DNA from 2 places in the Allobosea sp. NPDC055353 genome. Region 1 is predicted to be linked to the other one. Evidence: predicted binding sites of a transcription regulator. Region 1 holds the regulator's gene; the other holds the start of a gene.

Region 1 (15,769 bases):
GATCACGCTCTGGCCGCCGCTGACGACCTGGCTGCCGCAACTGATCATGGGGCGCTGACGGGGAGGCTTGTTCCTGGCAGGGCGTGTCAGTAATGCGCCCGGGCCGGGTTCGCTGCACGGGAGTGATCGCCTAGACTGGCGCCGATGCGCGAGATCGGCGACCTCATCCGGCAATTCATCCATCTGTGGCGCTTCGGCTGGCCGATGCTCCTCTGCGTCGCTGCCGGCGGGGCGCTCGTCACGGACCTCCTGATGCCGCTGGCGGTGAAGGCGGGCTTCGCCAATGCGCTCGCCGGCTTCGTCGTGCTCTCGGCGATCGTGCTGGTGAGGCTCATCACGGTGGTCGCGATGTTCCTGTCGCTGCGCCCGGCGATGCCGGCGGTAGCCGCGCTGTTTCCGGTGAAGCCGCGCGCAGGAGCGAGCGACATCGCGCCGAAGGACCCGGACTGGCTCGGCGTGGTCGCGATCGCGATCATTCCCTTCTTCGCCTATTACGCGGCCTGGGGTTTTCTCGGCGACACGGTGCGGGACTATTCGCTGCTGGCGCTGGAGATGGCCGATCTCGGCCAGAAAGTGTCGCTGTTCGACGTCCCGGCGACGCTCTGGCTCGGCATCGCGGTCGCGCTCGCTTTCGGGGTGCGCAGGCTGGCGAAATTGATGCAGACGCGCAGCTCGCGCCCGGCCTGGCAATTCGTCATCGTGCTTTGCGACGCCAACTGGATCTTCGTCGGCCTCTATGCGCTCGCGGGGTGGAAGAATGCGGCTTGGGCCTGGATCGGCACAGGTGGGCCGCTGCCCTATCTGATCCGGGCGCGCGACCTTCTTCTCGGGCTGATCGGCAAGGCGCAGGCGGCGGTGCCCGTCGCGGTCGATCTCGCGCCGCCCTCCTTGCAGAGCAGCGCGCAGGGGCTTTTCCTCTATGCCCTGCTGCCGCTGGTCTGGCTACTGATGGCGGCGGTGATCTACGGCTTCGACATGAAGGATGCGGCAGCGCTGACCACGCACCGCCGCACTGCCGCTGCTCTGTCCCGCTATGGGCGGTTGCCGAAATTCCTGCGCGAGTTCGTCGACCATTTCGTCGCCGGCTATCGCTCGCGCTACCTGCCGATCGCCAACAGCGTGCGGCTTGCCTTCGGAGCGGGGCTCGCGGTGCTGATCGGCTTCGTCCTGCTCTATCGCTTGATCGGCTGGGCGGCGGCCTGGGGCTGGATCGGCCTTGCGCATCTGATCGGGCCGCAGGAGCTGCCGGCCTGGCAGGCGCTGGCCAGCATCATCGCCTTCTTCCTGGGTGGTCCCAGCGATATCCGCGGCGGCATCCTGGTCGAGGCGCTGCGCATCTGCCTCATTGCGGCGGTTGTGGAGCAGGCATCGGCAAAGCGGGTGGAGGCGCTCAGTTCGTCCGCGCAAAGCGAAGGTAGCGCGGCCGCGACGCCGGCAGGCTGATCGCGACATCGGCCGTCGCGAAGGCCGATGTCGGCAGGATGAAGCTCTCGGTGATCGCGACGGTCGAGCCGGCTACCGGCTTGCCGAGGAAGGCCGGGCCGCAGGTCTTGCCCTCGTCCTTGTCGCGGCTGAGAACGCGCCTCGCCTCGCTCGGCGCCAGGAAGGCGGGCTGCCAGCGCCGGCCGTCCGGGGCGAGCAAGGCGATGCGACAGGGCGGCTGTGCAACGCTCTCCGCATCCAGCACCTTCGCCTCGAGGCGCAGCAGCGCGACGGCAGAGCCATTCGGCCGTTCGGCGATGCGCTGGAGGCTGACGATGCGCCATTCGGCGCCGGCGAGGGGAGCTGGCCGGTCGAATGGCGAGGTTTGCGCGATGAGATCGCTCGCTCCGGCCCAGGCGGAGACGGTCTTGCGCGCCTGGACGAACAAGGCCAGTGGCAGGACGATCGGCAGTGCCCAGAGACAGCGCCTGCGCCAGTTCGGCGGTTTCGCCGCGGGTTCGGCTACGGTCGCGTCCGTCATGTCAGCGTTTCGAGATCGAGCGTTTCGGCCTGCTCGATGCGCTCATCGGGGATCGAGATGCGCAACTGCGTGTCGAGGCGCGGCCAGCGCGCTTGCGAAACGAGGAGGGCGCCGCCGCGCGCCGCGTCGCGGCCGATCTCGAAGATCAGCAGGCCCCGCTGCCGGAGGCCGGGTTCGAGGCGCCTGCCGCGCAGGAAGCCACGGAACGACTCGGCCCGCTCGCTTGCCTCGAAGCGCAGGCCGGACGCCGCCAGCCAGGTTGCGCCGCTGAGTGCCGTGGTGGCGGGGGTGCCCTCAACCTCCACGACGGCCACGGCCCAGAGCCCGCCGGTGTCACGGTCGTAGCTGCGGCCGAAGGATTGCCAGCGCAGGCGCTCCGCCAGGACGACCTTCTCGACGCGCAAGGTGAAGCCGCGGGCATTTGTGGCCGTGCCGGCGACACCGTGCTGGGTGATCGGGCCGGTGATCTCGCTATAGCCCGGCGTGGTCTGCTGCAGGGCGAAGAGGAGCAGCGCCGCGACGGCGAGCGCGGTGACGCGGGCGAGGGCGCGGATCATGAGCCACCACCGTCCGTTCGCAGCGGCAAGGTGATCGCGGCGACGGGCTTCCGATTGAACCAGCCTGGCGCGGCGAGGAGATTGTCGCGCGGCTTGAAGGTCTCGCCGGTGACGACGATGCGGATGGTTTCAGGCGTCGGCGCTGCTTCCGGCACGTCCCAGACCATGCGGATGCGCTCCGGCAAGCCCGGTTGCAGGGCGCCGAGGATGGCGCCGTCGCGCAGCAGATAAGCGGTCGGCAAAGGCGAAAGGCCAGCGATCGGCGGATCGAAGCTCAGGATGCGGGCAATTGCATTGCTGCTCTCCGAGCTGCGGTTCGTCAGGTCGAGATCGACGCTGAGCGCCTTCATGCCGGGCCGTCCGCGATAACCGTCGGGGCGCGGGGCGCTGCTCAATCCGGCCTCGCGGATGACGACCTGCCAGCGCCCGGCTGCAATGGGCTGCCCGGCCTCAATGGCGGGAAGGCTGGCAGGCGGCATGGCTTCGCGGAGCGTCTGGGCGGTCGTCAGCCCGAGCGCCAGCAAGCCGCCGATGCCGATCGTCAGCTTCGATGCAAGGGATCGCCTCAGGGCTGCGAAAGCCAGGGTCGCCATAGGCCGGAAGATCACCTGATTTTGTGACCGGAATCCGGCAGGAGCGGTTCACTGGCTGGGGTCAGCGGCCTTCGGGCTCGCCGCCATCGTCGAGATAGCGGCTCACGGGGATGACGATCTCCTCGTCCAGCGTGCCGATCGCGGCCTCGTCCCTGTCCTTGTAAGGGATCGCCTTCAGCACGTGCCGGATGGCGTTGAGCCGGGCACGGAGCTTGTCGTTGCTGCGCACGACTTGCCAGGGCGCGGCCTTGGTCGAGGTCCGGGAGAGCATCTCGTCGAAGGCGCGTGAATAGTCGTCGAAGCGCGGGACCGACTCGAAATCGATCGGCGAGAGCTTCCAGCGCTTGAGCGGATCGCGCCAGCGCGCGTGCAGGCGGGTCATCTGCATCTCCCTCCCGATGGTCAGGAAGAGCTTGATCAGGCGGATGCCGTCGCGGGCGAGCATGCCCTCGAAGGCGGGTGCCTCATCGAGGAAATGCGCGGTCTCCTCCGGCTTGCAGAAGCCCATGACGCGCTCGACGCCGGCGCGGTTGTACCAGGAGCGGTCGAAGAACACGATCTCGCCGGCTGTCGGCATCTGCGCGGCATAGCGCTGGAAATACCACTGGCCCTTCTCCGTATCGGAGGGCTTGGACAGGGCGACGATGCGGGCCTGGCGCGGATTGAGATGCTGGGTGAAGCGGGCGATGGTGCCGCCCTTGCCGGCGCCGTCGCGGCCCTCGAAGACGATGACGATGCGCTCGCCATGCTTGCTCGCCCAGCGCGTTAGCTTCTGCAATTCGATCTGCAGCGGCTCCATCTCGCGGTTGTAGCGCTTGCGCTTCATCCGCTTGCCATAGGGGTAGTTGCCGCTGTGATAGGCGGCGTCGATGATGGCTTCCGGCAGGCTGTCGGCCTCGATGTCGAAGCCCTTCGGCTTTTTCGATCTGGTGCGGGTTTTGGCTGGCCTGCCGTGCTCATCCGACGGAGCGACGACAGGTTCCTTCGCGCCCGAACCCGATAATTTCCTGGCCATCGTCCTGTTCTCCGCTTTGGATCAGCCTAGCCGGCTCGCTCGCGGAAGGGAATTGACGCCCGCCGCTGTTCCGCTCAGGAAGAGGCCCCGTCGGCATCCGCCGTCTGTCTCCGGGCTTTGCATGGTCAATCTTTCCGCTTCCAATGCCGCGCTGGTGCGGGACGTGGTCGAGGCGCTCGGCGCGCCAGCCGTGCTGCTCGACGGGCAAGGTGTGGCGCAGGCGCTGAGCCCGGCCATGCAGGCGCTGATCCCGGGGCTGGCGGCCGGAAAACTCCTGGCGCTGGTGCTGCGCGATCCCGACCTCAACGACGCGATCGAGCAGGTCGCGATCGAGGGTGGCGCCAAGACCATCGAGCTGATCGAGCGCGTGCCGGTGGAGCGGACGTTCCGCATCCATATCGCCGCGCTGCGCGACAGCGGTCTGCGCCATGCGACGCTGCTCACCTTCCAGGATTTGAGCGAGCAGCGCGTGATCGAACGCATGCGCGTCGATTTCGTCGCCAATGCCAGCCATGAACTGCGCACGCCGCTGGCCTCGCTGCTCGGCTTCGTCGAGACCCTGCAAGGCCCGGCGCGCAACGACGAGCGGGCGCGCGAGCGCTTTCTCGGCATCATGCGCGAGCAGGGCCTGCGCATGGCCAGGCTGGTCGACGACCTGCTCTCGCTGTCGCGGATCGAGCAGCGCGCCCATGTCGCGCCTGATACCCCGGTCGATCTGGCAGGAATTGCCCGCGAGATCGTGGATTCGTTGACGCTGATGGCCCGCGAGCGACAGGTCGCCTTGGTGCTGAAGACGCCGCGCGAGGCGTTGCAGGTGCCGGGCGATCGCGACGAATTGCTGCGCCTGATGGAAAACCTGGTCGAGAACGCGATCAAGTACGGCAAGCCGGGCGGAGAGGTCGCGGTCACCGTCGACGCCGGCGAGAGCGAGGCGAGCTTCAGCGTGCGCGACGACGGGCCGGGTATCGCGCCGGAGCACCTGCCGCGCCTGACCGAGCGCTTCTATCGGGTCGACACCGCGGCCAGCCGCGAAGCGGGCGGCACCGGGCTGGGGCTTGCGATCGTCAAGCACATCGTGCTGCGCCATCGCGGCCGGCTGACGATCGAGAGCAAGTCGGGTGAGGGGGCGACCTTCCGGGCGATCCTGCCGCGCTTCGAGGGCGCGCGCGCCGTCGGTTAGCTTCGAGCCGTTCCCTTGTCATTCCGGGCGCGCCGCAGGCGCGAACCCGGAACCCACGACTGGGTTCGCGTGCACGATCATGCGGCTGCAAAGGGCTCACCCAGTCGTGGGTTCCGGGTTCTTCGCTCCGCGAAGCCCCGGAATGACAAAGGTGGTTTCGACAGGAGCGTCTCCGCCGCCCAATCCGTGCATGCCGGGCCTTCATGACAGCTTTCATGACGAACTGTCATTTGGCTGTCATACAGAGGGTGTTCTGACAGGGTCGCTGCAAACAGCGATCAGATGAGGACTTCTCACATGCGCAAGATTCTTGTTCTCGCGGCCGTTGCCGTCGGGATCGCCGGTTCCGCCCAGGCCGCCGACATCACCGGTGCCGGCGCGACCTTCCCCTTCCCGATCTATGCGAAGTGGGCCGAGGCCTACAAGAAGGAGACGGGTATCGGCCTGAACTACCAGTCGATCGGCTCGGGTGGCGGCATCCGCCAGATCAAGGCCAAGACCGTCGCCTTCGGCGCGACCGACGCCCCGCTCAAGGGCGAGGACCTGACCAAGGATGGACTGATCCAGTTCCCGTCCGTGATGGGCGGTATCGTCCCGGTCGTGAACATCGCCGGCATCGAGCCGGGCAAGCTCAAGCTCTCGGGCGACGTCATCGCCCAGATCTACATGGGCGACATCAAGAAGTGGAACGACCCGAAGATCGCTTCGCTCAACGCCGGCGTCACCCTGCCGGACGCGAACATCAACCCGGTCTACCGCTCGGACGGATCGGGCACGACCTTCCAGTTCACCGACTACCTCTCGAAAGTGTCGGCCGAGTGGAAGTCGAAGCTCGGCAACAACACCGCCGTGCAGTGGCCGGTCGGCATCGGCGGCAAGGGCAACGAAGGCGTCTCGGCCTCGGTCAAGCAGGTCGCCAACTCGATCGGCTATGTCGAATATGCCTATGCCAAGCAGAACAAGCTCTCGCATGCCCTGGTGAAGAATGCCGATGGCAACTTCCCGGCGCCGGAAGAGAAGGCCTTCCAGGCCGCCGCCGCCAATGCCAACTGGAACGAGCAGCCGGGCTTCGGCATCTCGCTGAACAACCAGAAGGGCGCGGATGCCTGGCCGATCACCTCGGCGACCTTCATCCTGGTCTATGCCAAGCCGGAGAAGCCGGAAGAGACGCAGGCTGCCCTGAAGTTCTTCGACTGGGCCTACAAGTCCGGCGACAAGCTCGCCAGCGACCTCGACTACGTCGCCCTGCCGGCGAATGTGAAGGACCAGGTCCGCGCCGCCTGGAAGGGCGTGACCGACACTGCCGGCAAGCCGATCTTCTGATCGCTGCCCTCGACAAGGCGAGGCGGGCTCCGACCCGCCTTGCCGCATTCTTCAAGCCCTCATCCTGAGAAGCCCTTTTCGGGCGCTTCTCAGGATGAGGGCTGGGATCGAGCGGGCTTCCCGACGATCCCGGCAACGCCACCGGAGCCTTCGCGGATGACCGCAGCAACCGACATGACGAGCATTCCCGGCGCGACGCCGATCGTGCGGAAGACGCCGAAGGCGACCTTCGACCTGGTCTTCCGCAATGCCAGCTTCGCGGCGGCGTTGCTGGTGCTGGTGTTGCTCGCCGCGATCATGGCCTCGATGGTGATCGGCGGCTGGCCGGCCTTCCGCGAGTTCGGCCTCGGCTTCATCACCTCCAGCGTCTGGGACACCCAGAACGAGCAATACGGCGCCTGGCCGGCGATCGTCGGCACGCTTTCGACGGCGCTGATCGCGCTGGTGATCGGCGTGCCGCTCTCGCTCGGCATCGCGGTCTACCTGACCCAGCTCGCCCCGGCCTGGTTCAAGAAGCCGGTCGCGACCGCGATCGAGCTGCTCGCCGCCGTGCCCTCGATCATCTACGGCATGTGGGGCCTGTTCGTCTTCGTGCCGCTCTTCGCCGCCTATGTGCAGATCCCGCTCTCGAACATCGTCGAGGGCATCCCGATCGTCGGCACCGTGCTCTACTCGCGCTCGCCCTCCGGTCTCGGCATCTTCACCGCCGGCATCATCCTCGCCTTCATGATCGTGCCCTTCATCGCCTCGATCACCCGCGACATGCTGGAGCAGATCCCGTCCGTGCTGCGCGAGAGCGCCTATGGCATCGGCGCGACGACCTGGGAGGTGGTGCGTCATGTCCTGGTGCCGCAGGCCGGCGTCTCGATCATCGGCGCGGTGATGCTCGGCCTCGGCCGCGCGCTCGGCGAGACGATGGCGGTGACCTTCGTGGTCGGCAACGCCAACCGGCTCTCGGCCTCGATCCTCGATCCCGGCTCGACCATCGCCTCGCGCATCGCCAACGAGTTCAACGAGGCGCTGGGCCTGCAGCTCAACGCGCTGATCGCGTTGGGCTGCATCCTGTTCTTCGTCACCTTCGTCGTCCTCGTCATCGCGCGGCTGCTGGTCGCCCGCGTCAAGCGCTACTGAGGCCTCCCATGACCATGACGACCACGCCCCGCGAACTGCCTCACCAGCCCTGGGGACGCGTGCGCCAGTCGCGCCGCACCGCCGACCGGCTGATGAAGCTCATCGCCACCGGCTTCACCTTCATCGCCATCTTCGTGCTGTTCTGGATCCTCGGCATGCTCGTGGTGAAGGGCATCGGCGGGCTTTCGCTCGCGACCTTCACGGCGGTCACGCCCGGTCCCGGGAGCGAGGGCGGCGGCCTCGCCAACGCCATCGTCGGCTCCTTCGTGCTGACTTTCCTCGGCATCGCCATCGCCACGCCGATCGGCGTGCTGGCCGGGACCTGGCTCGCGGAGTACGGCCGCGGCTCGCAGCTCGCGAACCTGATCCGCTTCATCAACGACATCCTGCTCTCGGCGCCGTCGATCCTGATCGGCCTGTTCGTCTACGTCATCCTGGTCGAGCCGTTCCGCGGCTATTCCGGCTGGGCCGGCGGCGTCGCGCTCGGCATCATCGCGATCCCGGTCATCGTGCGCACCACCGAGGACATGCTGAACCTCGTGCCCGGCCCCTTGCGCGAGGCCGGCGCCGCGCTCGGCGCGCCGCCTTCCGTCGTGATCACCTCGGTGACCTGGCGCGCGGCCAAGGCCGGCATGGTCACCGGCATCCTCCTGGCGCTCGCCCGCATCGCCGGCGAGACCGCGCCGCTGCTCTTCACCGCGCTCAACAACAATTTCTGGTTCTCGCCCTCGCTCGTGGGCGGCGTCTCGAACCTGCCCGTGACGATCTACCAGTTTGCCTCCGCCCCTTACGAGAACTGGCAGCAGCTCGCCTGGGCCGGCTCGCTCATCATCACCGTCTCGATCCTCGTGCTCTCGCTCGTTGCCCGGCGTATCGTCGCCGGCAGCAAGTAGGGCTTGAAACCAACCCGGTCGCGACCGACCTTGAGGACTTAATGTCGATGCTTTCGACCCTTGAACTCTCCCCCCAGTCGCTCGATGCCGAGGCGCCCGTCCGGATCGCGGTGAAGAACCTCGATTTCTACTATGGCGAGCACAAGGCGCTGAAGAACATCAATCTCGACTTCCGCGACCGCCACGTCACGGCGCTGATCGGCCCGTCGGGCTGCGGCAAGTCGACCCTGCTGCGCATCTTCAACCGGATCTACTCGCTCTATCCGGAGCAGCGTGCCGAGGGGCAGATCATGCTCGACGGCCGCAACATCATCTCCAACGACGTCGATGTGAATGAATTGCGCTCGCGCGTCGGCATGGTCTTCCAGAAGCCGACGCCGTTCCCGATGTCGATCTACGATAACGTCGCTTTCGGCATCCGCCTCTACGAGAAGCCGCCGAAGTCGGAGCTCGACGACCGCGTCGAGGGCGCGCTGCGCCGCGCCGCGCTCTGGGACGAGGTCAAGGACAAGCTGAAGAGCTCCGGCATGGGCCTCTCCGGCGGCCAGCAGCAGCGCCTGTGCATCGCGCGCACCATCGCGCAGAAGCCGGAGGTGATCCTGTTCGACGAGCCGACCTCGGCGCTCGACCCGATCTCGACCGGCAAGATCGAGGACCTGCTGGAGCAGTTGAAGAGCGACTTCACCATCGCCATCGTCACGCACAACATGCAGCAGGCGGCCCGCATCTCGCAGTACACGGCGTTCATGTATCTCGGCGAGGTCATCGAGTTCGCGCCGACCAACACGATCTTCATGAATCCCGCCAAGAAGCAGACCCAGGACTACGTCACCGGCCGTTTCGGCTAAGCGGCATTTTTGTTTCGCATCGGCTTGCCCGAAAACCGGTTTCCACTTTTCGGGCCGATGCGCCTGAGGAACACGCCATGACCGACCATATCGTCCGCTCCTACGACGCCGATCTCGAAGGCATCCGCCGCAGCCTCGCCGAAATGGGCGGCATGGCCGAGCGCATGCTGGGCGATTCCACGGTTGCGCTGGTGCGCCGCGACACCGCGCTCGCCCAGAAGATCATCTCGGCCGACCAGCGCCTCGACAACCTCCAGCGCGAGGTGGAGGAGAAGGCGGTGCTCACCATCGCCCGCCGCCAGCCGCTGGCGCAGGACCTGCGCGAGCTGATCTCGGCGATCCGCCTCGCATCCGACATCGAGCGCGTCGGCGATCTCGCCAAGAACATCGCCAAGCGCGCCGTCGCCATCGCCGGCCAGTTCCAGCCGCCGCATCGCGCCGTCGTCGGCCTCGAGCATATCAGCCGCCTCGTGCAGGCCCAGCTCAAGGACGTGCTCGACGCCTATGCCGCGACCAACGAGCAGAAGGCGCTCGAGGTCTGGAAGCGCGACGACGAGATCGACGCGCTCTACACCTCGCTGTTCCGCGAACTCCTGACCTATATGATGGAAGATCCGCGCAACATCACCTTCTGCACGCATCTGCTGTTCTGCGCCAAGAACATCGAGCGCATCGGCGACCACACCACCAATATCGCCGAGACGATCCATTACCTCGTCACCGGCGATTCTCTCGATGCGAACCGCCCGAAGCTCGACACGACCAATATCGAGGTCGAAGCGGTGACGGGAAGCTGAGGTCAAAGCCAACATGGCCGCACGTATCCTGATCGTCGAGGACGAGGAGCCGCTCACCCTGCTGCTGCGCTACAACCTCGAAGCCGAGGGCTTCGAGGTCGACAGCGTCGCGCGCGGGGATGACGCCGAGCTGCATCTGCGCGATTCAACGCCCGATCTGGTCCTGCTCGACTGGATGCTGCCGGGATTGTCCGGCATCGAGCTCTGCCGCCGCCTCCGCTCGCGCCGCGACACCGAGCGCGTGCCGATCATCATGCTGACGGCGCGCGGCGAGGAGACCGAGCGCGTGCGCGGCCTTGCGACCGGCGCCGACGACTATGTCGTGAAGCCGTTCTCGCTGCCGGAGCTGATCGCCCGCATCCAGGCGCTTCTTCGCAGGGCGAAGCCAGGCCATGTCGCAGGGCTGCTCGCGGCCGGCGATCTCGAGCTCGACCGTACGACGCGGCGCGTCCGGCGCGCGGGGAGCGAACTGCATCTCGGCCCGACCGAGTTCCGCCTGCTCGAGTTCCTGATGCAGGCGCCGGGCCGGGTCTATTCGCGCGCCCAGCTTCTCGACGCCGTCTGGGGCCGCGACGTCTATATCGACGAGCGCACGGTGGACGTCCATGTCGGGCGGCTGCGCAAGGCGATCACGCCGGGCGACGCCAAGGACCCGCTGCGCACCGTACGCGGCGCCGGCTACGCCTTCGACGAGACCTTCGCGCGCAGCGGAACTGCGTAAGCCTCAGGCGTTCGGGCCGCCCTCGATATCGCCGGCCCAGGTCAATGCCTTGTCATAGTCCTCGGGCTTGAAGGCGCGGACCTTGACGAAGGGGATCGCCGGGTCGAGCAGATCGACGAAGCCGGCGAGCCAGCCCTTGTCGGTGATCACCGCCTCCTTCGGGAAGCGCCGGAGCTCCCAGAGCTTGCCGAGGCTGTAGCGCGCGTCCTTCCAGGCCGCGGCCAGCGTCATGTCGGTGAAATCGGTCATGTCGGCGAGGATGCCGAGCTTCTCGTGGCGTGTGAGCCGGGCGTCGATATCGGCCATGATGGCGTCGAGATCCTCAGCCGTGAGCGTCTGCGACAGCCGATAGGCGGCGACATGGTCCGGGGCGGGCAGAATGGTGAGCATGGCTCCTCCTCCTCGGGTGACAACGCGCCGGCGAGGGGGAGGTTTCGCCGGGCGGATCAGGTGGAAGCGGGCGGGGCGCGCGTCGCTGCGTCGAAGCTCTCGGCCTCGGCCCGCAGCCAGGCGATGAAGGCATCCAGCCCCGGCCGCGGCGGCTGTTCGAGCGGCCGCGTCAGCCAGCAGCCGGTGGCGCTGGTGAAGCCGAGCCCCAGCGGATTGACGAGCGCGCCGGAGGCCAACTCGTCGGCGACGTAGCAGCGTGGCGCCAGCGCGAGGCCGAGGCCGGCGACGGCGGCGCTGGTGATCACGGAATAATAGCCGTAGCGCACGGTATGCTCCGGCACCGCGCCGCGCAGGTCATGGGCTTCGGTGAACTCGGCCCAGAAGGCCGGCATCTGGTAGTGCTGCAGCAGGGTCATCTTCTGGATATCGGCGGCGCGGCGGAAACCGCCCATCCGCTCGATCAGGCTCGGCGCGGCGACGAGCGCGACATCGCGGCCGAACAGGAAATGCGCCTCCTTTCCAGGCCAGGGCGGGACGCCATGGGCGATCTCGATATCCGGCTCCTCGGTCTCGCTCTCGCTGACATAATTGGTGAACTGCACGTCGACGCCGGGATGTGCCTCGGCGAAGGCCGGAAAGCGCGCCATCAGCCAGCGTTCGCCGGCGATCGCGACCATATGCAGGCGGATCGGCCGGGCGATGGCGCTGCGCTCCGCAAGACGCCTGGCGCCGCGTTCCATCTGCTCCAGCGCGGCTTCCGCATAGGGCAGGTAGATCGCGCCGGCTTCGGTGAGCTTGAGGCCGAGCGGGCTGCGGTCGAACAGCACTGTGCCGAGATGGTGCTCCAGCGAGAGGATCTGCTTGGAGACGGCGCTCTGGGTCAGGTTGACCGCAAGGGCGGCACGGGCCGTCGAGCCCAGCCTTGCGACCGTCGCGAACGCCCTCAGCGCCGCGGCTGACGGGGGTGGCCGGCTGGCCGCCATGGGGTATTCCTTTTTGGACTATCTCGGCGGAGATCGTTTCGTTTGCCGGCCTCTCGGTCAAGAGGTCATTCTTCCCCGACGGGAGGAATGAGATCATGAACCAGACGACCCGACTCTGGGGCGGCCGCTTCCGCAAGCCGCCGGACCCGCGCCTGATGAAGCTGTCGAGCGCCGCCGGCGAGCACGCAAGGCTGGTGCCGCAGGATGTCGCGGGCGGCAAGGCGCATGCGGCCGAGCTCGGCCGCGCCGGCCTGCTGACTGCCGAGGAACTCCAGGTCATCCTGACCGCGCTCGACGGGATCGCCCGCGATACGGTCGAGGGGCGGATCGCGCCCGGGCCCGATGACGAGGACGTGCATACCTTCATCGAGCGCATCCTGACCGAGCGCGTCGGCTCGACTGGCGCCAAGCTCCGCGCCGGACGCTCGCGCAACGACCAGGCGGCGAACAACCTGAAGCTCTATCTGCGGAGCAAGTCGCGCACGCTCGCCGGCATGCTGGCAGAATTGCTGACCGCGATCGCCGACCAGGCGGACGAGCATGCGGCGTCGGTCTGCCCCGGCTTCACCCATCTCCAGAGCGCCCAGCCCGTCACTTTCGGGCACTGGCTGATGGCGCATGGGCAGGTGCTGATGCGCGACGCCTCGCGCCTGACCGACTGGGAGAAGCGCTCCGGCCAGTCCCCGCTCGGGGCGGCAGCGCTCGCCGGTTCGGCGATCACGCTCAATCCCGAACTCAGTGCCAAGGCGCTCGGCTATGACGAGCCGTTCGAGAATTCGGTCGATGCGGTCGGCGCGCGCGACCATGTCGCCGAGTTCCTGTTCGTCGCGGCGATGCTGGCGACGAACCTGTCGCGCCTTGCCGAAGAGGTGACGCTGTGGACCTCCCGGCAATTCGCCTGGGTGACGCTGGACGACGCCTTCGCCACGGGCTCCTCGATCATGCCGCAGAAGAAGAACCCGGATATCGCCGAGATCTCGCGCGGCCGGGCGGCGCGATTGACCGGCGATCTCGTCACCATGCTCGGCGCGCTGAAGGGGCTGCCGCTGTCCTATAACCGCGACCTCGCGGAGGACAAGCGCACGGGCTTCGACGCCGTCGACGTGCTCGAAGAGGTGCTGCCGGCCTTCGCCGGGCTGATCGCCAGCATGAGCGCGGATGTCGCGACGATGCGGGCGCAGGCCGGCTCCGGCTTCGCGCTGGCGACCGAGGTGGCGGATCATCTCGCTCGCAACGGCGTGCCCTTCGCCGAAGCGCATGAGATCACCGGAGCGCTGGTGCGCTATTGCGAGGAGATGGGCCGCGAGCTTGAATCGCTCGATGCCGTTGACCTCCGGGCGGTCGATCCACGCCTCGATGCCGGCGTGCTCGGCCAGCTGACGCTCGATGCCGCCGTCGCGGCGCGCAGCGGCCATGGCGGCACGGCGCCCGAGCGGGTGCGCGAGCAGATCGCGCGCTTCCGTGGCAAGCTCGCCAGCCTGGAAACCTGGAGCCGGGAGAGCGGGCGATGAGCGACGCAACCTCGCCGATCAGCAGCCGCGACCTCGCTGCGGTCTCGCATCTCAGGATCGTCCCGCGGCGCTTCTACGGGCGCTGGGTCGCGTCAGTGATCATCCTCGCAATCCTCGCCTGGATCGTGATGGCCTTCGTCGAAGGTGACATCGCCTGGCCGGTGGTCCGGCAGTTCTTCACCGCGCCGGCGATCATCGCCGGTCTCGGCAACACGCTGATCATGACGGTCTGCGCGATGACGCTGGGCATCGTGCTCGGCGTCGTCTTCGCCATCATGTACATGTCGCCGAACCCGGTGCTGCGCAGCGCGGCGCTGTTCTATATCTGGTTCTTCCGCGGCACGCCGCTGCTGCTGCAGCTCTTGATCTGGTTCAATCTGGCGCTGGTCTTCCCGACCATCGGCATCCCCGGCCTGTTCTCCTGGCGCACGATCGACATCATCGGGCCGTTCATGGCGACGCTGCTCGGGCTCGGCATGAACCAGGGCGCCTATACGGCCGAAGTCGTGCGTGGCGGCATCCTCTCCGTCGATACCGGGCAGACCGAGGCCGCCAAGGCGATCGGCATGACCCGGCTGACGACCTTGCGCCGGATCGTGCTGCCGCAGGCGATGCGCGTCATCATCCCGCCGGTCGGCAACGAGGTGATCAGCATGGTCAAGCTGACCTCGGTGGCGAGCGTGATCCAGTATGCCGAGATCCTGCGCAACGCGCAGACGATCTACTACGCCAATGCCCGGGTCATCGAATTGCTGATCGTCGCGGCCGGCTGGTATCTGCTCGTGGTGACGATCCTGCAGATCGGACAGTATTTCCTCGAACGCCATTTCTCGAAGGGGCGGGGAGGGCGGCGCACCAAGCGCGCCGCGGTGCAGGAGGAAACGGCATGAGCACGGCGGAGAACCCGGCGAAGGCCGATAGCGCGATCGTCACGATCGCGAATGTCAGCAAGATCTTCGGCGAGCTGAAGGCGCTGAACGACGTCTCGCTCTCGATCCAGCCCGGCACGGTGCAATGCATCATCGGTCCGTCCGGCTCGGGCAAGTCGACGCTGCTGCGCTGCATCAACCAGCTCGAGAAGATCGACAAGGGCGCTATCCGCGTCGATGGCGAATTGATCGGCTATCGCCGCGTCGGCGACGAACTGCACGAATTGACCGATGTCGAGATCGCGCGCCAGCGCCTCGTCACCGGCATGGTGTTCCAGCGCTTCAACCTGTTCAACCACATGACGGCGCTGCAGAACATCATCGAGGGGCCGCTCACCGTGCTGAAGCAGCCGCGCAAGCAGATCGTCGCCGAGGCGACGGCGCTGCTGGAGCGCGTCGGCCTCGCCGACAAGCGCGACGCCTATCCGAGCGAGCTTTCGGGCGGGCAGCAGCAGCGCGTCGCCATCGCGCGGGCGCTCGCCATGAAGCCCAAGCTGATGCTGTTCGACGAGCCGACCTCGGCGCTCGACCCCGAGCTCGTCGGCGAGGTGCTGAACGTGATGCGCGACCTCGCGGCGTCCGGCATGACGATGATCGTGGTCACGCATGAGCTCGGCTTCGCCCGCGAAGTGGCTGGCGACGTCGTCTTCATGGACAAGGGCGAGATCGTCGAACAGGGCCCGCCGCAGACCGTGCTCGTCGCGCCCAGCCAGGCGCGCACGCGCGACTTCATCGCCGCCGTCCTGAAGTGACGGCGGAACCTGTTCATTAGAGGGAGAGACCACATGCTTCGTTTGACCATCGTTGCCGCGCTGCTCGCCGGCACCGCGCTCGCCGCGCAGGCCCGGGCCCTGCCGGACCGCATCAAGACCGCCGGCAAGATCGTGATCGCGACCCAGCCGAACTATCCGCCGATCGCCTTCAAGGATGTCGCC
Region 2 (15,769 bases), on a different contig from region 1:
TCGTGGTCCACAGTCCCGTGAGGAAGCGGGAGCGATCGAAAGCATCGTAGAAGATCGAGAAATTGAGCCCCTGCGTATCGTTCAGGCGCTCGAAGAAAGCTGCGATCATAATATCATCGGCCCGTCGCTGGCCACGCCGTCATCCCGGGCGACCGAAGGGAGACCCGGGATCCATGCCGGAACGCAGACGGAAGAGGTTCGGGCATGGATCCCGGATCTCCGCTGCGCTCCGTCCGGGATGACGGCGCGGGTGGAATCTACGCGCCGCAGCTACGAGCCCTTCAGCTTTTTGTTGGTCTCGATCAGGTAGGGGCTCTGCTTGATGCCCCATTTGGTCTCGAGCGCCAGCAGCTTGCCGCTCTTGTGCCACTCGACCGACATCTCCTTGAGCAGCTTGCCGAAAGCGCCGTCGAGATCGTCGAGACGTACGGCGATCGCCCAGAGCTGCGGATCTTCCGAGACGAGCGGCATCTCGTAATTCGCCCATTTCGGGTCGCCGCCCGAGAGCGTCGAGACGATCAGCGTGTCGTCGAACAGGAAGGCGACGCAGTTATTGCCGAGCAGCGCGTTCAGCCCGTCCGGCACCGACGGGAACACGACCAGTTCGGGCGAGTAGACCTGCGAGACGCGGCGGTTGTAATAGGCGCCCTGCACGGCACAGACCTTGCGGCCCTTCAGGTCTTCCCATTTCTTGAGGCCGGCGCTCTTGGGCGCGAGCACGTTGGTGGCGCCGGCATAGTAGTTCGGCTCGATCATGCCGATCTGCTTGCGCCGATCGGCCGTGTCGCCGAGCGTGGCGGCGATCATGTCGATGCGGCCCTGGCGCAGGAACTCGATGCGGTTGGCGGCGATGACCGGCACCATCTCCAGCTTGACGCCGAGCTTGGCGGCAACCTCCTGCGCGAGATCGATCTCGAGGCCGACGATCTTGCCTGACGGATCGAGGAAGCCCCAGGGCTTGTAGTCGTTCTTCACGCCGACGGTGAGGACGCCCTTCTCCTTGATCTTGGCGAGGGTGTCCTGCGCCATGGCAGGTGCGGCGGCGAGCGTGGCGGCGACCGCCAGCGCGAGAGCGGTGAGCTTGTTCATCGGTCACGATCCCCTGTGTTTTATTTGAAGCCCTAGACTTCAAGGGGATCGGCGCGCGGAATTGCTCCCATGCGACGCATTCTTGACGTTTAGCGCCGAGCGATGGGGTGGTGGGTTAGCCGCTCCGATCGGGGAGGATGGCCGAAGCGCCCGCTATAGCTGCGGGAGAAATGGCTGGCGCTGGCGAAGCCGCAGGCAAGCGCGATTTCGAGGATCGACAGGCTGGTCTGCCGCAGCAGGTCGCGCGCCCGGCCGAGGCGCAGGGCCAGGTAATGCTCGCCGAGGGAGCGGCCGAGATGCTGGCGGAACAGGCGTTCGAGCTGGCGCAGCGAGACATTGGCCAGGCGGGCGAGGGCTTCGCGCGGCTCCGGGTCCTCCAGCGTCTGTTCCATGCGGCCGATCACCCGCAGCAGTGGCGCATGCGCGATGCCCAGCCGTTCGCGCAGTGGCATGCGCTGCGGCCCTGCGCCCTCCCTGACCTGCGTTTGCAGGAACCACTCGCTGACGGCGAGCGCGAGGTCGCTGCCATGCTCGCGGGCGATCACGGCGTGCAGCATGTCGAGCGGGGCCGTGCCGCCGCTGCAGGTCAGCCGGTCGCGGTCGATTTCATAAAGCGAGCGGCGCAGGTCGAGGCGAGGATATTCTTCCAGGAACGCGGCCGCATGCTCCCAATGGATCGTGAACCGGTAGCCGCTCAACAGATTGGCCCGCGCCAGCAGATAAGGGCCGCCCGAGACGCCGCCGATCCGGACGCCCCGCCGCGCCTGTTGCCGCAGCCAGGAGAAGGTCGGCTGGTGGAGGAAGAGCGCGGGGTTTCCTCCGGCGCAGACGAACAGGTAATCGAGCCGGAGCTCGGCCCCGACGGGAGCATCCGCCGCGATGGCGACGCCGTTCGATGCGGGGGCAGGCGCTCCGTCGATCGAGATATGGCTCCAGCGATAGAGCGGGCGCCCCGACAGCCGGTTGGCGGCCCGCAGCGGCTCGATCGACGAGGCATAGGGCAGCAACGCGAAATCGGGGATCAGCAGGAAGCCGACATGGGTCGGCGTACCGTCGTCGCTTCCAGGCAATCGCATGTCGCTATCAAGCATGTCGCCGAACTTATGTCGGTCAATCTCTCGATGACAAGATCGACCGGATCATCCGATGCGCTATTCCGCCTTCTCGCTGCTCGCCCAGGCTTTCCGGGGCCATAAGGGTTGGACGCCGGCCTGGCGCGACCCTGAGCCCAAAGCGGAATACGACGTCATCATCATCGGCGGCGGCGGACATGGCCTCGCCACGGCGCATTACCTCGCCAGCCGGCACGACATCACCAATGTCGCGGTGCTGGAGAAGGGCTATCTCGGCTCTGGCAATGTCGGCCGCAACACCACGATCATCCGCTCGAACTATCTCCTGCCCGGCAACACGCCGTTCTACGAGTTGTCGATGAAGCTCTGGGAAGGGCTGGAGCAGGACCTGAACTACAACGCCATGGTCAGCCAGCGCGGCGTGATCAATCTCTATCATTCCGACGCGCAGCGTGACGCCTTCGCCCGGCGCGGCAACGCGATGCGGCTCGCCGGGGTCGATTCCGAACTGCTCGGCCAGGAGCAGGTGAGGGCGATGTTGCCCTATCTCGATTACGACAATGCCCGCTTCCCCGTTCAGGGCGGACTTCTCCAACGCCGCGGCGGCTCGGCCCGGCACGATGCGGTCGCCTGGGGCTATGCGCGCGCCGCCGACAGCCGCGGCGTCGACATGCTCCAGAACTGCGAGGTCACCGGCATCACCATGGTCGGCGGGCGGGCGGTCGGCGTCGAGACCTCGCGCGGGCCGATCCGGGCGAAGAAGATCGCCATGGCAGTCGCCGGAAACTCGGGGCGGGTGGCGGCGATGGCGGGCCTGCGCCTGCCGATCGAGACTCACGTGCTTCAGGCCTTCGTGTCGGAGGGGCTCAAGCCCCTGATCGACACCGTCGTCACCTTCGGCGCCGGGCATTTCTACATCAGCCAGTCGGACAAGGGCGGGCTGGTCTTCGGCGGCGATATCGACGGCTACAATTCCTACGCCCAGCGCGGCAACCTGCCGGTGATCGAGGACGTGATGGAATCGGCCATGGCGCTGTGGCCGGGCCTCGGCCGGGTGCGCATGCTGCGCCATTGGGGTGGCGTCATGGACATGTCGATGGACGGCTCGCCGATCATCGACACGACGCCGGTCGACGGCCTCTACCTCAATTCCGGCTGGTGCTATGGCGGCTTCAAGGCGACGCCGGCCTCAGGCTTCTGCTTCGCCCATCTGATTGCGACGGGGGAACCGCACCCGGTCGCGGCCGCCTATCGGCTCGATCGCTTCGCCACCGGGCGACTGATAGACGAGAAGGGCGCCGGCGCCCAGCCGAACCTGCACTGACCGCGCGCTGCCGAGGACCTTGCCATGCGCATCACCTGTCCCCATTGCGGCGCGCGCGACGCCCAGGAATTCACCTATCTCGGCGCGGCCGATCTCAAGCGGCCCGACGGCATGGCGGCGACCGAAGCCGCGATGACCGATTATGTCTACCAGCGTGAAAACCCTGCCGGTCCGCATCGCGAGCTCTGGTATCACGGCGCCGGCTGCCATGCCTGGCTGGTCGTGACCCGCGACACCCGCACCCATGCGATCGCCGCGGTCGAGACCGCCAAGCCGCGCAAGACCGGAGCGGCAGCATGAGCGGGCAGTCCTTCCGCCTGGCCTCAGGCGGCCTCGTCGATCGCGAGCAGGCCCTGAGCTTCAGCTTCGACGGCAAGTCCTATCAGGGCTTTGCCGGTGACACGCTCGCTTCGGCCTTGCTCGCCAACGGCGTGCGCCTTGTTGGGCGCTCCTTCAAATACCATCGCCCGCGCGGCGTGCTCTCGGCCGGACCGGAGGAGCCGAACGCGCTCGTCGAATTGCGTTCCGGTGCGCGCCGCGAGCCGAATACCCGCGCCACCGTCACCGAGCTGTTCGATGGCCTCGATGCCGCCAGTCAGAACCGTTGGCCCTCGCTCGCCTTCGATCTGCTCTCGCTCAACGGGCTGGTCTCGCCGGCGCTCGTCGCGGGCTTCTACTACAAGACCTTCATGTGGCCGGCAGCGTTCTGGGAGAAGCTCTACGAGCCCCTGATCCGCCGCGCCGCCGGCCTCGGCCGTGCGGCCGGCCTGGAAGACCCGGACCATTACGAGAAGGCCTTCGCCTTCTGCGACCTGCTCGTGATCGGCGGCGGCCCTGCCGGCCTTGCGGCTGCGCTGGCGGCGGGCCGCAGCGGCGCCCGCGTCATCCTCTGCGACGAGGATTTCCGCCTCGGCGGGCGCCTGCTGGCGGAGAAGCGCGACATCGACGGCAAGCCGGCCGCCGAATGGCTGGCCGCGACGCTGGCCGAGCTCGAAAGCCTGCCGGAGGTGCGGATCATGTCGCGCACCACCGTCTTCGGCCTCTACGATCACGGCATCTACGGCGCCGTCGAGCGCGTTGGCGATCATCTGCCCGAGCCGGCGCCGCATCAGCCGCGTCAGCGCGGCTGGCGCATCCATGCCAGGCGGGCGATCCTCGCCGCGGGCGCCCTGGAACGGCCGATCGTCTTCCCCGGCAACGATGTGCCGGGCGTCATGCTGGCCGGCGCGGCGCGTACCTATGTCAACCGCTACGGCGTCTTGCCGGGACGCGAGACCGTGCTGTTCACGGCCGGCGACGATGGTTGGGCCACAGTGCGTGACATCGCGGTGGCCGGCGGCAAGGTCGGGGCGATCGTCGATGCCCGCACCGGCACCGATCCGGCACGAAAGGCGCTCGCCGACAAGCTGGGCGCGCGGCTGTTTGCCGGCGGCGTGATCGAAGGCACGCGGGGCGGCCGTCAGCTCGACGGCGTCACCATTCGCGATGCCTCCGGCGCGACGACGGTGCTCGCCTGCGATCTGCTCGCCGTCTCGAATGGCTGGAACCCGACGCTGCACCTGACCTCGCATCAGAACGGCAAGGCGGTCTGGGACGAGGATCTGCAATGCTTCGTGCCGGGAACCCTGCCGGCGGGGCTGGCGGTTGCCGGCAGCGCGGCCGGTCGCTTCACCTTGGCGCAGGCGCTGGAGGATGGTGCCCGGCTTGGATGCGATGCCGCCGCCGAGGCAGGGCTGAAGCCGGCCGCTGCGGGGCCGGTGCCGACGACCGATCCCGAGACGACGGCGCTGCAGCCGGTCTGGCGGGTGACGGGCGCGAAAGGCAAGGCCTTCGTCGATTACCAGAACGACGTCACCGACAAGGATGTCGAGCTCGCGGCGCGCGAAGGCTTCCGGCCGGTCGAGCACCTCAAGCGCTACACCACCCTCGGCATGGCGACCGACCAGGGCAAGACCTCGAACCTCTCCGGCCTCGCCATCATGGCAGAGCAGACGGGCCGGACGATCCCGCAGACGGGAACCACGACCTTCCGGCCGCCCTATACGCCGGTGGCGATCGGCGCGCTTGCCGGCCATCACCGCGGCAAGGAGTTCCGGCCGGTGCGCTTGGCGCCGACCCATGACTGGTCGAAGGAGCAGGGCGCCGTCTTCATCGAGTCCGGCCCGTGGCTGCGGGCGCAATACTACCCGAAGCCCGGCGAGAACGACTGGCTGACCACCGTCAATCGCGAAGTCCAGTCCGTGCGAGCCGGCGTCGGCCTCTGCGATGTCTCGACGCTGGGCAAGATCGACATCCAGGGCGCGGACGCCGCCGAATTCCTGGAGCGGGTCTACATCAACGGCTGGAAGGCGCTGCCGGTCGGCAAGGCGCGCTACGGCCTGATGCTGCGCGAGGACGGCTTCGTCATGGATGACGGCACGACCTCCCGCCTCGGCGAAAGTCATTTCCTGATGACGACCACGACGGCCAATGCCGGCAAGGTGATGCAGCATCTGGAATTCTGCCATCAGGTGCTCTGGCCGGAACTCGACATCCGCATGGTCTCGGTCTCCGAGCAATGGGCGCAGGTCGCTGTCGCCGGGCCGAAGGCGCGCGAGACCCTGCGCGCCGTCGTCGATCCCGAGCATGATATCTCGAACGAAGCCTTACCCTATCTGGCGGCGCGCGCCGTCACTGTCGGCGGCGGCATCCCGGCCAGGCTGTTCCGGATCTCCTTCTCGGGCGAATTGGCCTATGAGCTCGCCGTTGCCGCCGATTCTGGCGACGCGATGGTGCGGGCCCTGATGCGGGCGGGCGAACCCTTCGGCATTACGCCCTACGGCACCGAGGCGCTCGGCGTGATGCGCATCGAGAAGGGCCATGTCGCCGGCAACGAGCTCAACGGCCAGACCACGGCGCGCGATCTCGGCCTCGGCAAGATGATGTCGGCGAAGAAGGACTATCTCGGCCGCCTGATGGCGGGCCGCCAGGCGCTCGTCGAGAAGGACAGGCCGTCCTTCGTCGGCTTCAGGCCGGTCGATCCGACGCAGCGCCTGCGCGCCGGCGCCCATTTCATCGGCATCGGCAAGGCGGAAATCATGGAGAACGACGAGGGCTACATGACCTCCGTCGCCTATTCCCCGCATCTGAACCACTGGATGGGGCTGGGCCTGATCAAGGGGGGCGCAGCCCGCGTCGGCGAGCGCGTGCGCGCCTACGATCCCGTCCGCAACGGCGATGTCGTCGTCGAGATCTGTTCGCCCGTCTTCGTCGATCCGGAAGGAGCCCGCCTCCATGGCTGAGATCGCGACCGTATCGACAGCGATATCCTGGGCGCCGCGCGGCGCCTGGGCCGGCATCGCGCAGCCCGGCTCCTTCGGCCCGGCGGGAGTGGCCGGCGTCACCGCGACCCTGCTCGACGGCTTCGGCCTGGCGACCCTGATCGCCGCGCCGGGCGCGGCACCGGCCCTGTCGCGGACCGTCGAGGCGCGGCTGGGTATTGCGCTGCCGCTGACGCCGAAGATCGCCTCGGGCCAGGCTCATGACGCGATCTGGGCCGGCCCGGACCAATGGCTGCTGCGCGCCGCCTCGCGCGGCGGCTTTGCCGGGCTCCTTGCCGAACTCGCGCCCCATGGCGCCGTCAGCGACCAGAGCGATGCGCGCGCCGCCGTCAGGCTCTCGGGGCCGCGTGTCCGCGACGTGCTGGCGAAGGGCGTGATGCTCGATCTCCACCCTGCAGCCTTCGCGGTGGGCGATGTCGCCTTGACCAGCATCGCCTATATCGGCGTGCAGATCTGGCGGCTCGCCGACGGGCCGGATGGTTCGGTGTTCGAGATCATGGTCCCGCGCAGCATGGCGGGAAGCTTCTGGTCCTGGTTCACCGCATCGGCGGCGGAGTTCGGTTGCGCGGTCGCGGCAGCTCCGGTCGCAAGGCCGCGATAGGGGCCGAAACCCGCAAAGAACTTTCCGCCGACAGGCTTTCGGACAAGCGTGTGCGCTGGCTTTCTCAGCGCGAGCCGATCACGTCCTGAACGGTCTCGAAGAAGCTGCGCACCAGCGGCAGGCGCTGGCGCTCGGCCCGGCAGACGATGTACTCGCCGACATCGAAATCGGCCCCGGTGATGATGATCCGCTTCAGGCCGGCATCCGGCTTGAACTCGGCGGCGAAGACCACGCCGATCCCGAAGCCGAAGGCGACGGCCTCGCGCACGGCCTCGCGCGATTGCACCTCCAGCAGGTTCGACGGCTTGATTCCGGCGAGCGAAAGCCGGCTCTCGAAGACCTCCCGCGTGATCGAGCCGCGTTCGCGCAGCACGATATCCTGTCCGGCGAAGGCCTCGATCGGAATCTGATCGTGCCGTGCCAGCTCGTGCTGGTCCGAGACGAAGGCGACGAGATCGTCCGAGCGCAGCCGGACGCTGTGGATGCGCGGGTCGGAATTGGCGCGCGCCGTGATCGCGACATCGGCGGCGAAATCCATGATCTGGTCGACGACTTCCGAGGAATTGCCGATCGTCAGCGAGAAGGTCAGGCCGGGATAGCGCTCGCGCATCCGGGCCAGCGCCGGCATGACATGGGTGGCGCTGTCGGCCGCGATCCGCAGATGGCCGCGCTGGAGCGTGCGGCTGCCGGCGAGAAGCGATTCCGCCTCGTCCTCCGCCGCGAATAGCCGCGTCGTGACCACGAACAGGCTTTGCCCGAGCGGGGTCAATTTCACTTGCCGTCCGGCGCGGTCGAAGAGCCTGACGCCATAGGCATCCTCCAGCCCGCGCACCTGGGCGGAGAGGGTGGGTTGGCTGACATGGCGTGTCTTCGCCGCGCCGGTGAAGCTCTGCGCCTCCGCGACGGCATGGAAGGCGGCGAGGCCGGAATAGCTGATGGCCATGTTTCTATAGATCCTGTCTATAGGAGATATGGAAACGATGTATTGGACCTATGTCAACGGCTCTCCTAGCTTCGCGATCATCCGCCGCAACGACATCGCGAGACCATCATGGCCCAGGCCCGCCGCCCTGCCTCCTCCGAAACCGGTGATCCGCTCCTCCTGACCCCTGGCCCGCTGACCACCAGCAAGGCCATCAAGGAAGCGATGGTGCATGACTGGGGCTCGCGCGACGCGACCTTCGTCGGCATCAACAAGGCGGTCCTGGAAGAGCTGCCGAAGATCATCCATGGCGGCGAGGATTTCGTCACCGTGCCGATGCAGGGCTCCGGCACCTTCGCCGTCGAGGCGATGCTGACCACCTTCGTGCCGCGCGATGGCAAGATCCTGATCCTGATCAACGGCGCCTATGGTCAGCGCGCCAAGCGTATCGTCGAGATCGCCGGCCGCGCGGTCGCGGTGCACGAGACCGCCGAGGACACCCCGCCCGATCTCGCCGAGGTCGACCGCATGCTGGTGGCCGACACCGCCATCACCCATATCTTCACGGTCCATTGCGAGACGACCAGCGGCATCCGCAACCCGGTCGAGGCGATCGCCGCGCTCGCCAAGCGCCATGGGCGGCGCCTGCTGGTCGACTCGATGAGCGCTTTCGGCGCCCTGCCGCTCGACAGCCGCGAGGTCCATTTCGACGCGGTCGCCGCCTCCTCGAACAAGTGCATCCAGGGCGTCCCCGGCCTCGGCTTCGTCATCGCCCGCAAGAGCGCGCTGGCCGAGACCAAGGGCAACGCCACCACGCTGGTGCTCGATCTCCACGACCAGAATGCCGGCTTCGAGCGCACCGGCCAGTACCGCTTCACCCCGCCGATCCACGTCATCGTCGCCTTCCACGCGGCGTTGCAGGAGTTCTGGGCCGAGGGTGGCGTCGCTGGGCGTGGCGAGCGCTATGCCGAGAACGCCCGCATCCTGATCGAGGGCATGGAGGGGCTCGGCTTCCGCACCTTGCTGCCGGCAGCCCGGCAGGCGCCGATCATCGTCACCTTCCACATGCCGGAGGACAAGAATTTCGTCTTCCAGCGCTTCTACGACGCGCTGAAGGATGCCGGCTACGTCATCTATCCCGGCAAGCTGACGGTCGCCGACAGCTTCCGCATCGGCTGCATCGGTGCGCTCGGTGCGCAGGACATGCGCGCTTTCGTCGCCACAGTGTCGGATGTCCTTGATGAGATGGGCGTCGGCCTGAAGTCGGCCGCGTAAGGAGCCCTGAGATGACAATGCACGCGAAGATCGGTTCGGATGTTGTTGCGAACGGGCGCGAATATGCGCGCCCGCAGCGTCCGACGGTGGTGATCTGCATGGACGGCTCGGAGCCGGCCTATATCGAGGCGGCCAGCGCCAAGGGGCTGACGCCGCACCTCGACCGGATCATGAAGACCGGCGCCAGCACCCATGCCTATTCGGTGATCCCGAGCTTCACCAACCCCAACAACCTCTCGATCATCACCGGCCGCCCGCCGGCCGTGCACGGTATCGCCGGCAACTTCTTCTACGACCGCGAAGCCAGGGAAGAGGTGATGATGAACGATGCCCGCTTCCTGCGGGCGCCGACCATCCTGGCCGAGTTCCAGAAGGCCGGCTTCAAGGTCGCGATGGTCACCGCCAAGGACAAGCTGCGCACCCTGCTCGGCAAGGGGCTCGACTTCGGATCCGGCAGCGCGATCGCCTTCTCCTCGGAGAAGGCCGACAAGGCCAACAAGGCGGAGAACGGCATCGCGGACGTGCTCGATTTCGTCGGCATGCCGGTGCCGTCGGTCTATTCGGCCGATCTCTCGGAGTTCGTCTTCGCCGCCGGCGTCAAGCTGCTGGAGAGCTTCAAGCCGGACCTGATGTATCTCTCGACCACCGACTATGTGCAGCACAAGGCTGCGCCCGGCTCGGAGATGGCCGATAGTTTCTACGCCATGTTCGACGGCTATGTCGGCAAGCTCGACGCGCTCGGCTGCACGCTGGTCATCACTGCCGATCACGGCATGAACGACAAGCACCTCGCCAATGGCGAGCCGGATGTCGTCTATCTCCAGAGCCTGATGGACGAGTGGTATGGCAAGGGCACGATGCGCGTGATCCTGCCGATCACCGACCCTTACGTGGTCCATCACGGCGCGCTCGGCTCCTTCGCCACGGTCTATCTGCCCGATGGCGCGAGCCAGGAGGAGGTCGCAGCCCGCATCTCCGGGATCGAGGGCATCGCGCTGGCGGTGACGTCGGCGGAAGCCTGCGAGCGCTTCGAACTGCCGGCCGACCGGATCGGCGATGTCGTGGTCGTCTCGACCCGCCAGAAGGTGATCGGCACCTCGCCGGACCGGCACGATCTCTCGGGCCTGACCGAGCCGCTGCGCTCGCATGGCGGCATCACCGAGCAGCGCGTGCCGATGATCGCCAACCGGCCGATCACGGTGCCGCAGGGCCGCACGCTCCGCAATTTCGACGTCTTCGACGTCGCCCTGAACCTGGTGAACTGAGATGAACGCGACGGTGAAGCCGCCGGTGCGGCGCGAGGCGATGCGCATCGCCGGAAAGCTGGTCACGACCGACGACATGGTCGAGGTCAGGAACCCCTATGACGATAGCGTCGTCGGCCTGATCCCGGCCGCCCGGCCCGAGCATGTCCGCGAGGCCTTCGCCAAGGCCAAGGCGTTCAAGCCGACGCTCTCGCGCTACGAGCGCCAGCAGATCCTGCAGAAGACCGCCGAATTGCTGCGCGACCGCAAGGAGCTGTTCGCGAAGCTGATCACCGCGGAAGCCGGTCTGTGCTGGAAGGACTCACTCTATGAGGCCAGCCGCGCCTACGACGTCTGGTCCTTCGCGGCGCAGCTCACCATCAAGGACGATGGCGAGATGTTCTCCTGCGACATCTCGCCGAACGGCAAGGCGCGCAAGATCTTCACGACGCGCCAGCCGCTGCTCGGCGTGATCTCGGCGATCACCCCGTTCAACCACCCGCTCAACATGGTCAGCCACAAGCTGGCCCCGGCGATCGCGACCAATAACCGCCTCGTGCTCAAGCCGACCGAGCTGACCCCGCTGACCGCGCTGGCGCTGGCCGACGTGCTCTACGAGGCGGGCTTGCCGCCCGAGATGCTCTCCGTCGTCACCGGCAATCCCTCGACCATGGGCGATGCGATGATCACCGACACGGACGCGGATCTGGTGACCTTCACCGGCTCGGTCCGCGTCGGCAAGCACATCGCCGACAAGGCCGGCTACAAGCGCATCGTGCTCGAGCTCGGCGGCAACGACCCGCTGATCGTCATGGAGGATGCCGATCTCGACAAGGCAGCCGAGCTCGCCGTCACCGGCGCGACCAAGAACTCCGGCCAGCGCTGCACGGCGGTGAAGCGCATCCTGGTGGTCGAGAGCGTCGCCGACGCCTTCTCCAGGCTCGTCGTCGAGAAGGCCAGGAAGTTGAAATGCGGCGATCCGATGGACCCGGAAACCGATGTCGGCTGCGTCATCAATGCCCGCTCGGCTTCGCTCTTCCAGGCCCGCGTCGACGATGCCGTGAGCAAGGGCGCCGAGGTGCTCCACGGCAAGCGGGCGGAAGGCGCGCTGTTCCACCCGACCGTGGTCGACAGGATCCCCTATACCTGCGAGCTGGTGCATGAGGAGACCTTCGGCCCGGTCATCCCGATCATCCGCGTGCCCGACGACATCGCCGAGGTGATCCGGATCTCGAACTCCACCGCCTATGGTCTCTCTTCCGGCATCTGCACGAACCGCTACGATTACATCCAGCGCTTCGTCGCGGAGCTGGAGGTCGGTACCGTGAACCTCTGGGAAGTCCCGGGCTACCGGATCGAGATGTCCCCCTTCGGCGGCATCAAGGATTCCGGCCTCGGCTACAAGGAGGGTGTCGTCGAGGCCATGAAATCCTTCACCAACGTCAAGACGTGGTCGATGCCCTGGACCGCGTGAAACAAGAAAAGCCAGCGCAGGCGGAGCGATCCGCCTGCGTTTTCGTCTGTCAGGGGAAGAAAACGTCCAAAGAGCGTTCAGACTGACCATAACGAGGGGATGAGAATATGAAGAACTGGCTTGCTTCCTGCGTCATCGGGGCTATCGCGCTCGCGCTTCCCGGCATGGCTCACGCACAGAAGACCAAGGTGACCGTCTACACGGCCCTTGAGAACGATCAGCTCGCGCCGTTCAAGGCCTCGATCGAGAAGGCCGTGCCCGAGGCGGAGGTCGTCTGGGTCCGTGACTCCACCGGCGTCATCACCGCCCGATTCCTGGCCGAGAAGGACAATCCCCGCGCCGACATGGTGATGGGGCTCGCCGCATCGAGCCTGCTGATGTTCGAGAAGGCCGGCCTGCTCGAAACCTACAAGCCCGCCGGGGCTGATGCGCTGAAACCCGTCTTCCGCGACGCCAAGGAGCCCTATACCTGGACCGGCATGGACGCCTATCTCGGCGTCGTCTGCTATAATACCGCCGAGGCCAAGGGCGTGCCGGTCCCGAGTTCCTGGAAGGACCTGCTCAACCCGGCCTTCAAGGGCAAGATCGTGATGCCGCACCCGGCTTCGTCGGGCACCGGCTACCTGATGGTCGCCGGCTGGCTGCAGAGCATGGGCGAGGCCGAGGGCTGGAAGTTCATGGACGGGCTGCACGAGAATATCGGCGCCTACCTGCATTCCGGCTCCGCGCCTTGCGTCCAGGCGGCACGCGGCGAGCGCACCATCGGTCTGGCGCTCGACATGCGCGGCGCCTCCGAGAAGAGCAAGGGCGCGCCGATCGAGGTCGTGATCCCGAAGGAGGGCGTGGGCTGGGAGATGGAGGCCAGTGCCATCGTCAAGGGCTCGAAGAACCTCGCGCTGGCCAAGAAGATCGCCGACTGGTCGACGACGAAAGGCGCCAACGAGCTCTATTCGAAGACCTATGCGATCGTCGCTGCGTCCGGTGTCGGGACGAAGCCGGCGAACTATCCTGCCAATGCCGAAGCCGGCATGATCAAGAACGATCTCGGCTGGATGGCCGACAACCGCGACCGCGTGCTCGCCGAATGGTCGAAGCGCTACGAGTCCAAGGCGGCGCCGAAGAACTGAGCCTTTGCCATGCCGCCGGCCGCGTGGGCGGCCGGCGGCATGGTCTGTGCAAGACGTCTAGAGAAGCCCCGCCATTGCCCGCGGGGCGGATCTCTGCCCGTTCAGATGAAGGCCGGTCCGATGTCCACGAATGCGACCCCGTTTCTTTCCATCCGCAATCTCGCCAAGAATTTCGGCGCGTTCCGGGCGCTGCACGACATCGACCTCGACATCCATCGCGGCGAGTTCGTCTGCTTCCTCGGCCCTTCCGGCTGCGGCAAGACCACATTGCTGCGGGCGGTCGCGGGCCTCGATCAGCAGGATAGCGGCACCATCCTTATGGGCGGGCGCGATGTCTCGCATGCCAGCCCGTCCGAGCGCGATTTCGGCATCGTCTTCCAGTCCTATGCGCTCTTTCCCAATCTCACTGTCGGAGACAATGTCGGCTACGGGCTGGTCAACCGCCGCCGCACCCGCGACGAGATCACCAGGCGCGTTACCGAGCTCCTGACACTGGTCGGCCTGCCAGAGCAGGGCCGAAAATATCCCGTTCAGCTTTCAGGCGGCCAGCAGCAGCGCGTGGCGCTGGCCCGCGCACTCGCCACCTCGCCGGAATTGCTGCTGCTCGACGAGCCGCTCTCCGCCCTCGATGCCAAGGTCCGTGAGCGCTTGCGTGGCGAGATGCGCTCGCTGCAGCAGCGGCTGGGCGTGACCACGATCATGGTGACGCATGACCAGGAGGAGGCGCTCGCCATGGCCGACCGCATCGTCGTGATGCGGGACGGCGCGGTCGAGCAGGTCGGCTCGCCCGAGGAGATCTACCGTCGCCCAGCGACGCCCTTCGTCGCCGATTTCGTCGGGCACATGACCTTCATGGACGCGATCGTGACCGGTCCTGGCAAGGTCCGCGTCGACGAGCTCGACCTCGTCGTCGCCAATGCCGCGCCCTTCGCCGTCGGTACGCCGGTCAGGCTGGCGATGCGCCCCGAAGAGGTCCGCACCCGCAGCATCGGCGATGACACGCCGAACCGCTTCGAGGCGACGATCGGGGACCTTGCCTTCCTCGGCTCCTATTGCCGGGCGCATCTTGAACCGACCGGCTCGCGCGCGACCCGGATCGCCGCCGATTTCTCGTCCAACGCGATGCGCGATCTCGGGATCGCGCCGGGGCAGGTGCGCACCATCGCCTTTCCGCCCGAGGCCCTGCACGTCTTTGCCGGGGAGGGACGATGAGCGATCTCGCACAGCCCCTGACGATGACCGAACCAGCCGTGAAAATCTCGCCTTTGCGAGTCAGCGAGCGTCATGTCGCCGGAGCGCTGATCCTGGCGCTCTGCGCGGTGCTCGTGCTGATCATCGCGCTGCCGCTCTGGGCGCTGCTCTCCAAGAGCCTGGAGGACACGGACGGGAAGTTCGTCGGGCTCGCCAATTTCGTCAGCTACGCGACGACGCCGTCGCTGTTCTATTCGCTGCTGAACAGCCTGCTGGTCGCCGGCGTGACGACCGCGATCGTGGTGCCGCTCGCATTCCTCTACGCCTATGCCTTGCGCCGTAGCTGCATTCCGGCCAAGGGCGCTTTCTACGCCGCGGCGATGGTCCCGGTCTTCGCGCCTTCGCTGCTGTCGGGCCTGGCGCTGATCTACCTGTTCGGCAATCAGGGCATCCTGAAATCCTGGATGATGGGCGCCTCGCTCTACGGCCCCGTCGGCATCATCGCGGCCGAGGTGCTCTACTGCTTCCCGCATGCGATGCTGATCCTCGTTACGGCGCTGGCGTTATCCGACGGCCGTCTGCGCGAGGCGGCGGACGCGATGGGCACCACGCGCTGGCGCATCTTCCACACGATCACCCTGCCGGGCGCACGCTATGGCGTGATCAGCGCCACCTTCGTCGTCTTCACGCTGGTCATCACCGATTTCGGCATTCCCAAGGTGATCGGCGGGCAGTTCAGCGTGCTGGCGACCGACGCCTACCGGCAGGTCGTCGGCCAGCAGAACTTCCCGATGGGCGCCGTCGTCGGCATCATCCTGCTGGTCCCGGCGGTTCTCGCCTTCTTCGTCGACCGTGTGGTGCAGCGACGCCAGAGCGCCATGCTCTCGGCCCGCGCCGTGCCTTATGTCCCCAAGCCGGACCGGCGCCGCGACCTCGCGCTGCTCGGCTTCGTCAGCCTGGTCGCGCTCGCCATCGTCGGCCCCTATGCGATCGCCTTCTGGGGCTCCTTCGTCAAATATTGGCCCTACAACCTGTCGCTGACTCTGGGCAATTACGACTTCTCGACGGTCGAGCCCGACGGCTGGGGTCCGTATCGCAACTCGCTGCTGCTGGCTTCGCTCACGGCGGT

What was found. Region 1 encodes PhoB, which activates phosphate uptake and scavenging genes when phosphate is short. Its sites were predicted from a motif close to TGTCATNNANCTGTCAT; they were not measured.
Region 2: the regulator PhoB is predicted to act here: its motif matches at 12,411-12,427, upstream of ACWIEX_RS09125 (putative 2-aminoethylphosphonate ABC transporter substrate-binding protein).

Annotation. Positions count from the first base shown of each region.
Region 1 is NZ_JBSHMC010000002.1:928,664-944,432, reverse strand. It holds gene ACWIEX_RS17885 (TRAP transporter large permease) at 1-58, shown strand, start outside; gene ACWIEX_RS17880 (hypothetical protein) at 145-1,443, shown strand; gene ACWIEX_RS17875 (hypothetical protein) at 1,391-1,963, opposite strand; gene ACWIEX_RS17870 (hypothetical protein) at 1,960-2,520, opposite strand; gene ACWIEX_RS17865 (hypothetical protein) at 2,517-3,113, opposite strand; gene ppk2 (polyphosphate kinase 2) at 3,175-4,128, opposite strand; gene ACWIEX_RS17855 (ATP-binding protein) at 4,250-5,308, shown strand; gene pstS (phosphate ABC transporter substrate-binding protein PstS) at 5,606-6,631, shown strand; gene pstC (phosphate ABC transporter permease subunit PstC) at 6,788-7,762, shown strand; gene pstA (phosphate ABC transporter permease PstA) at 7,771-8,655, shown strand; gene pstB (phosphate ABC transporter ATP-binding protein PstB) at 8,697-9,503, shown strand; gene phoU (phosphate signaling complex protein PhoU) at 9,581-10,300, shown strand; gene phoB (phosphate regulon transcriptional regulator PhoB) at 10,314-11,021, shown strand; gene ACWIEX_RS17820 (SpoIIAA family protein) at 11,025-11,411, opposite strand; gene ACWIEX_RS17815 (LysR family transcriptional regulator) at 11,468-12,394, opposite strand; gene argH (argininosuccinate lyase) at 12,490-13,905, shown strand; gene ACWIEX_RS17805 (amino acid ABC transporter permease) at 13,902-14,795, shown strand; gene ACWIEX_RS17800 (amino acid ABC transporter ATP-binding protein) at 14,792-15,586, shown strand; gene ACWIEX_RS17795 (ABC transporter substrate-binding protein) at 15,620-15,769, shown strand, end outside.
Region 2 is NZ_JBSHMC010000001.1:1,967,547-1,983,315, forward strand. It holds gene ACWIEX_RS09070 (amino acid ABC transporter permease) at 1-109, opposite strand, end outside; gene ACWIEX_RS09075 (transporter substrate-binding domain-containing protein) at 271-1,089, opposite strand; gene ACWIEX_RS09080 (GlxA family transcriptional regulator) at 1,179-2,165, opposite strand; gene ACWIEX_RS09085 (sarcosine oxidase subunit beta family protein) at 2,236-3,486, shown strand; gene ACWIEX_RS09090 (sarcosine oxidase subunit delta) at 3,511-3,786, shown strand; gene ACWIEX_RS09095 (sarcosine oxidase subunit alpha family protein) at 3,783-6,767, shown strand; gene ACWIEX_RS09100 (sarcosine oxidase subunit gamma) at 6,760-7,407, shown strand; gene ACWIEX_RS09105 (LysR substrate-binding domain-containing protein) at 7,472-8,350, opposite strand; gene ACWIEX_RS09110 (2-aminoethylphosphonate--pyruvate transaminase) at 8,459-9,604, shown strand; gene phnA (phosphonoacetate hydrolase) at 9,622-10,869, shown strand; gene phnY (phosphonoacetaldehyde dehydrogenase) at 10,871-12,322, shown strand; gene ACWIEX_RS09125 (putative 2-aminoethylphosphonate ABC transporter substrate-binding protein) at 12,430-13,449, shown strand; gene ACWIEX_RS09130 (putative 2-aminoethylphosphonate ABC transporter ATP-binding protein) at 13,570-14,661, shown strand; gene ACWIEX_RS09135 (putative 2-aminoethylphosphonate ABC transporter permease subunit) at 14,658-15,769, shown strand, end outside.